DNA from 3 places in the Paraclostridium sp. AKS73 genome. Region 2 is predicted to be linked to each of the others. Evidence: riboswitches for the same ligand, from Rfam matches in the RefSeq annotation. Region 2 holds a riboswitch; each other region holds the start of a gene.
The links. A riboswitch is a leader RNA that binds a small molecule or an ion and turns the genes downstream of it on or off. The one in region 2 is predicted to bind cyclic di-GMP.
Positions count from the first base shown of each region.

Region 1: it holds a riboswitch for cyclic di-GMP, as region 2 does, so the genes downstream of both, LEQ07_RS18010 (YwmB family TATA-box binding protein) here and LEQ07_RS15825 (SpaA isopeptide-forming pilin-related protein) in region 2, are expected to answer to the same signal.
Region 3: it holds a riboswitch for cyclic di-GMP, as region 2 does, so the genes downstream of both, LEQ07_RS17280 (glycosyl hydrolase family 18 protein) here and LEQ07_RS15825 (SpaA isopeptide-forming pilin-related protein) in region 2, are expected to answer to the same signal.

Region 1 covers NZ_JAIXHU010000050.1:11,334-13,611, forward strand. The annotation lists gene glmS (glutamine--fructose-6-phosphate transaminase (isomerizing)) at 1-484, shown strand, start outside; cyclic di-GMP riboswitch class II at 712-795, shown strand; gene LEQ07_RS18010 (YwmB family TATA-box binding protein) at 947-1,708, shown strand; gene murA (UDP-N-acetylglucosamine 1-carboxyvinyltransferase) at 1,727-2,278, shown strand, end outside.
Region 2 covers NZ_JAIXHU010000036.1:23,623-25,900, reverse strand. The annotation lists gene LEQ07_RS15825 (SpaA isopeptide-forming pilin-related protein) at 1-1,234, opposite strand, end outside; cyclic di-GMP riboswitch class II at 1,282-1,365, opposite strand; cyclic di-GMP riboswitch class II at 1,407-1,490, opposite strand; cyclic di-GMP riboswitch class II at 1,530-1,613, opposite strand; gene LEQ07_RS15820 (helicase-related protein) at 1,658-2,278, opposite strand, start outside.
Region 3 covers NZ_JAIXHU010000045.1:10,757-13,034, forward strand. The annotation lists gene LEQ07_RS17275 (LPXTG cell wall anchor domain-containing protein) at 46-720, shown strand; cyclic di-GMP riboswitch class I at 814-904, shown strand; gene LEQ07_RS17280 (glycosyl hydrolase family 18 protein) at 1,097-2,278, shown strand, end outside.

The sequences.
Region 1 (2,278 bases), on a different contig from region 2:
AAAACAAGAAGATCATATAAAAGAAATTGCTAAGACTTTAAAAGAAAAGCATAGCGCATTCTACCTAGGTAGAGGATTAGATTATAATATAGCTATGGAAGGTGCTTTAAAAATAAAAGAAATATCATATATACATGCAGAAGCATTTGCTGCAGGTGAGTTAAAGCATGGAACTATAGCATTAATAGAAAAAGGAACTCCTGTAGTTGCTATAGCTTCTCAAGGAGAGTTATTTGAAAAAATGGTTTCTAACATGGAAGAGGTTAGAGCAAGAGGAGCATATGTAATTGCTGTAGCTCAAGAGAAAAATAAAGAAGTTGAAAAATCTGCTGATGAAGTGGTATATATACCTAATGTTGAGGATGTTTTATCAAGTATATTAACAGTTTTACCACTTCAATTATTATCTTACTATGTTGCAGTTGAAAGAGGTTGCGATGTAGATAAACCAAGAAACTTAGCCAAATCAGTTACTGTTGAATAATAAAAATCAAAGGTGATATCTCGATTTTATATTGAGAATCACCTTTTTAAACTTTATGTATAATTTTATATACAATACTAATTTAAGATACTGAGTAATTAACTAAATCTTAAAAATAGTGATTTGAAGCTTTTGAGAGTATAAGATAGGGTAAATCCAAATGAAACTCATACGAAAGCTTAAAAGCGCCAAATTTAGCCTCTAATGCGCAATTAAATATATTTCATAATGAATTGAGAAGCGAAGAACTATATCCTATATGTGGGCATCTTGGATATATGGAGTTATTGATGCAACCAGCTACACTTAAAATATTAAGTATAGCTTTTTTATTGTGTAAAATTATATATAATTGAATGTATATAGAAAAAATTATAATAATATATTAAAATATTTTTTGGAATCGATAATAGTATAACCGACCATTTTTTTGTTAATACTTTATAGTATAAAACTGGAAATATGGGGAGGAAATACTATGAAAAAATATTAGTAAGTACAAGTTTGATATTTATATTTTTATTAGGGATAGTTGTTTGCTATGGAGAATCAAAAAATGAAATAAAGAGCAATGGATATAAGCAACTAGTAAATACTTTTGAAAGCATAGATAGCAATTTTAAATTTTATAATATGAAAGCTAATGCGTATTTAGATAAATCTTTAAAAAAAGAAGAAATGAAAAATATTTGCATGGAAATAATTTCAAATCTAGGGCTTGAAGAATCGAATTTGAAATGGATTGAAAGTAAAAAGGATACTCAAACACAGGTATATGCACAGATAGATGAAAAAGATAGAAATATATCTATCATTGTCGCTAATAAAGGTAAAAATGAGTCATATATTATAGTTGACATATTAGAAAATAAAGTATATAAAGATATAGTGGATATTTATACGGTTGTAGAAAATACTCTAAATTTGTATTGCAAAAAAGTCGATATTTATACATGTATGGCTGGAGAGTATAAAAAAAAGTTACAACTACACAAATATGATGATATTTTGAAAAAAATATTATATAATATGAATGCTAAAGAAATAGATAGGGTTGAAGAAGAAAATTTTATGTCGGTAACAGCTTTTAGTAAATTGATTAAAACTGATTACCTTGAATATTTGGGAAATAAGGTAAATTTAAATATAGGAATTAGGTATAGCGAAAATGAAGAAAAAACTATGATTTACATAGCTACACCTATAATAAAATTAGATTATTAGTGTGAGGAGAAAAGTGAAATGGCAAAAATTTTAGTTAAGAAGAGTAATCCACTTGTAGGAAGTGTTAAAATAGATGGGGCAAAAAATGCAGTATTACCAATAATAGCAGCAACTTTATTAGCTGATGGGAAATCAGTATTAAAAGGGGTTCCTAATTTAAAAGACGTACATGTAATATCTGACTTATTAAGACATTTAGGGGCAGAAGTTGAATATAAAGACTGTACATTAACAGTAGATGCAAGTAATATAAAGACTTGTGAAGCTCCATATGAGCTTGTAAGAAAAATGAGAGCATCATTCTTAGTAATGGGACCATTACTTGCTAGATTTAATCATACAAAGATATCTATGCCAGGAGGATGCGCAATAGGAACTAGACCTATAGATTTACATCTAAAAGGATTTAAGGCATTAGGAGCTAATGTAATAATAGATCATGGATTTGTTGAAGCTAATGCAGAAAAATTAGTAGGAAGCAAGTTATACTTAGACTTCCCATCAGTAGGAGCTACAGAAAACATAATGATGGCTGCTGCTTTAGCAGAAGGAACAACGATAGTAGAAAAT
Region 2 (2,278 bases):
TATTAACAGTTAGCTTATTATTTTCAAATTTTATCTTATTTTTCATTTTATCTGTTACCCATTCAAAGTTATCAGATATATCATATGTACCTACCATAATACTTCCATCTACTAATTTCATTCCATCTGGAATGTTATCTTCAATAATTGCATTTGTTACACTTTGATTATTAGGATTTATATCAAGTGTATATTTAACCTTATTGTCATTAAGATTTACTATATTTATAGTATTTCCATTCTCATCTTTTGCTGTCTCACTAGTTCTACTGTATTTAGTTAACATCTTACCATCGTCTTTAGGTTTTACTATTGCTTTTGATGATAATGTTTCATCATGTTTAATTAAATATGCAACATTATCATAACGTTGCATATTTTGTCTTATTATAACGCTATAACTTACTCTATATTTGTTATAAGTAGTTCCAAAATTTACATTAATTGAATTGTTTTGCGTATTTATCTTTCCTTGAAAATCTTCTGTTACATCTTTCTCTTGTTGTCCATATTGTATTTCATAAATTTTTACAGAATCTTTAACTAACTCCATTCCGTTAGGAATAGTATCCTTTATATATGAATTATACATAGTTGCATACTTTTCATTAACATATATACTATATTTTACTTTTTTACCTATAACAGGATTATTTATATTGTTTATTAATGTTCCATTTTCATAACCATCATATCCATCTGGATTATCAACAGTTTTATAAATTTGTCTATCTGTTACAGTTGGTGGATCTACTGGTACTTTTTCATCTGGAGGAACTATTTCCACATCAATATATTGAACTGTACCATCTAAGTTAACTTCAACTCTTTGTGTTGTGTTAGTTTCAACATTTTTAGCTGTAGCCTTTACACTCATGTATCCACCTATTGCATCATTTGCGCCTTCACTAAACACAGCTGTGACAATTGTTCCATCTACAGTTACATTTTTAAAATGTTCTGGAGGATATTTAGGTTGAATATTTTCAAATACATCCGGCAATTTAAATGTTATTGTGTCTCCTGCTTTTATACTCCCTGGCCCATTTAACGCCTCGTAATTTAAATTAAACTCAACTTGTTCCCCTGATTCCAATTTTGTCTTGTTGCTTGTTAATGTCAACTTAACATTATTATTTTCAGCAAACACCGCCATCCCTGGAGATATAATGTTTAGTATTAGATTTAATATCACAATCATACTAAACATTCTATACCTTTTTTTTGTTCTCACAAAATCACCTCATCTTAATTTTTTATAAAAAGGCTATATTTATATTCAATAAATATAGCCGGTTGCACCACTAACTCCGCATACCCCAGGTGCCCACATACAGGGTATACTTCTTCGCCTCTATTTTTCTTCAATTTTCATAATTCAAATAAAAAAGGCTATATTTATATTTAATAAATATAGCCGGTTGCACCACTAACTCCGTATATCCAAGGTGCCCACATACAGGATATACTTCTTCGTTTCTATTTTTTCAATTTTCATGACCCAAATAAAAAAGGCTATATTTATGTTTAATAAATATAGCCGGTTGCACCACTAACTCCGTATATCCAAGGTGCCCACGTATAGAATATACTTCTTCGCTTCTATTTTGTTGATTAATCTACATGATTATAGCGTATTTTGACATTTTTTGCAATATTATATCTTATTATCTCTTCTTACTTTTACTAATTTTTTCTTTATGTTTATTTGATTATAGTCTTTCAAAAATTTCTCACCTTTATAATTTAATACGTCAACATATGAATACAGATCATGAACTTCAATTACTCCTATATCTTCATTATTTATTCCTTTTATATTGCTAAATGTCCCTACTATATCTATAATTCTTATTTTTTTCTTTTTACCCGCATTTAAATATATTCTTGTTACTTCACTATGAATTTTTTCCTTACTATTTGTTTTCCTTCTGTTTTTGAGAATTCTAGATGATTTTTGTTCAAACTCATATTTACCACTTTTTATTTTATCACTTGTTATATCTTCTAAAGCATCGATATCATACCCTATATATTCTTTTATTTCATCTATATATTTCTTATCCTTATCGCTTACTATAGTCACTGATTTCCCATATCGATCATGTCTCCCAGTTCTACCTATTCGATGTATATAATTTTCTTTGTCCCTAGGAACATCATAATTTATTACTAAAGATATATCATCAATATGAATACCTCTGCTAGCTACATCTGTACTTACTAATACATTATATTTTCCGTTTTTTAAATCTTTAATTGTAAATATTCTTTTGTC
Region 3 (2,278 bases), on a different contig from region 2:
AATATGTTAATATATTTATATAAATTAATATTTGGAGGAAATCATATGAAAAAAATATTTATTTCTATATGTATGATTGTATCTATATTTATGCTAACTGGATGCGTAAATTCAGATATAACACTTAATATAGATAAAAAAGGAAATGCAAGTGTTACAGCACAAATTTTAAGCAGTGATTATCTAATGGAGGGTATAAATGAGCAAGACTTAAAATCAAATTACGATAATGTTGAGAAAATAACAGAATCAGGCAAAACAGGATATAAAATAACTGAAAACTTAGGAAATATTGCTAACTTAAAACAAAACAATAGTAAGGGAATCAAAAAGTTTGGAGATTTAGTAAGTGTAAAAAAAGAAGATAGCTTTTTATCTAACACATACGATATAAATATAAAATTAAAAGACTATATAAACAAAAACATGAGTAAAGAAGAAATGGGAATGTTAAATTTATTTGGATCAGGATTTGATTTGAATTTCAATTTAAATACACCTATAGAATTAGTAGAATCAAATGCTAATTCAAACTCAAAAAAAGATGGAATATATAAATATAACTGGAATTTAAACTTATCAAACTTAGAAAATATACATGTAAAAGCAAAAATTCCAAATGTACAAAATATAGTGATAATATCTATTTTAGGAATAGTTTTAATTTTAGGCCTAGCCATATTTATTCTTAAAAAAAGAAAAAATATGAATAACAAATAATAAAAATTATGTTGTACATCATAAAAATGTCTGCTATAATTACAGTGAATTAAACAGATAATATTCACTAAATAGTGAATATTGTCTGTTAAAAAACTTAATAGGCAAAATTAGGGAAATCTAATGACGCAAAGCTATAGGGGCTAAGGTATGTTTATACATATTATGCCAGCCAGTTGCCAAAGAGTATACATACTTTTTGTTTTTATACGGCATTATTATATGTCTTATTAACTATACCATTAAACTACTCTTTAGGAGTGGTTTTTTTGTTAAGTAAAAAACAAAGGTTAATAAGATGCATAAGAGTGTGAGATTATAAGCGTCTAGTTTTTATATCAAGATTAACCTAGTATAGCCCAATTGGAGGGAAAGAATGAAAAATTTAAAAAGATTAAGGAAACGCAGAAGTAAAGTGCTAGTAGCTATAATGATGTCTATGCTTATAACACAAGGGTTATATTCAAGTGATAGCATAATTGTAAGTGCGCAAGAACAAACTGCGAATCATTCTAAAAACACAGTTAACCATAATCAAAAAAGAAATGTTATGTATTATGGAGACTGGTCAATTTGGGGAGGACAGGAAAACTTTTATCCAAAGGATATACCAGCAGATAAATTAACTCATTTGAATTTTGCTTTCTTAGATTTTGATTCAAATGGAAACTTAAAATTTACAGATAAAGATGCTGCTGTTGGAGCACCTGTAGGTCAAGATGGTGTTCAATGGGGAGCTGCTAATGCTGGTGTATTAAGTGCATTTCAAGAATTAAAAGCAAAAAATCCAAATTTAAAAATAGGAGTGTCTCTTGGAGGATGGTCAAAATCAGGTGATTTTTCTGAAGTAGCTGCAAATCCAGATAAAAGAGCAAATTTAGTTAAAAATGTACTGAAATTTATTGATTACACAAACATGGATTTTGTAGATATTGACTGGGAATATCCATGTGATGTTAGGCAACCTGATTTGGTAGACAACAAAAACGATGAAGGTACACCTAATGCAACTAAAGCAGATAAAGAAAATTATATAAAACTTTTACAAGAATTCAGAACAGAACTTGATAAACAAAGTAGCAAACTAAGTAAGGATTATGAACTATCTGTAGCAATACCTGCGCCTAAGAGCAAAGTCGATTTAGGCATAGATGCAGAAAAACTTTTCAACATTGTAGATTTTGCAAATATAATGACCTATGACATGAGGGGAGCATGGGATGAATATAGCGGTCATCAAACAGCGCTTTATCCAAACGAAAGTGACCCCATAAAGGGGAATAATTTATCAATAGATGAGACTGTTGATTACCTAGTAGATAAAGGCGCTGAAAAAGATAAAATTGTAATAGGGGCAGCTTATTATACTCGTGGATGGGATAAAGTTGAAAAAGGTAATAACAATTCTTTGCCAGGAATTTTTAACAAGGCTTCAATAACTACAAAAGATGCAGATCAGACACCATCAAGAGGAGCTATAAATGAAGCTCCATTAGCGTCAGGAGATGGAGGTCGCATGGGCGGAGTGTGGTCATACAGAAGTTTAGATAAATTAAAA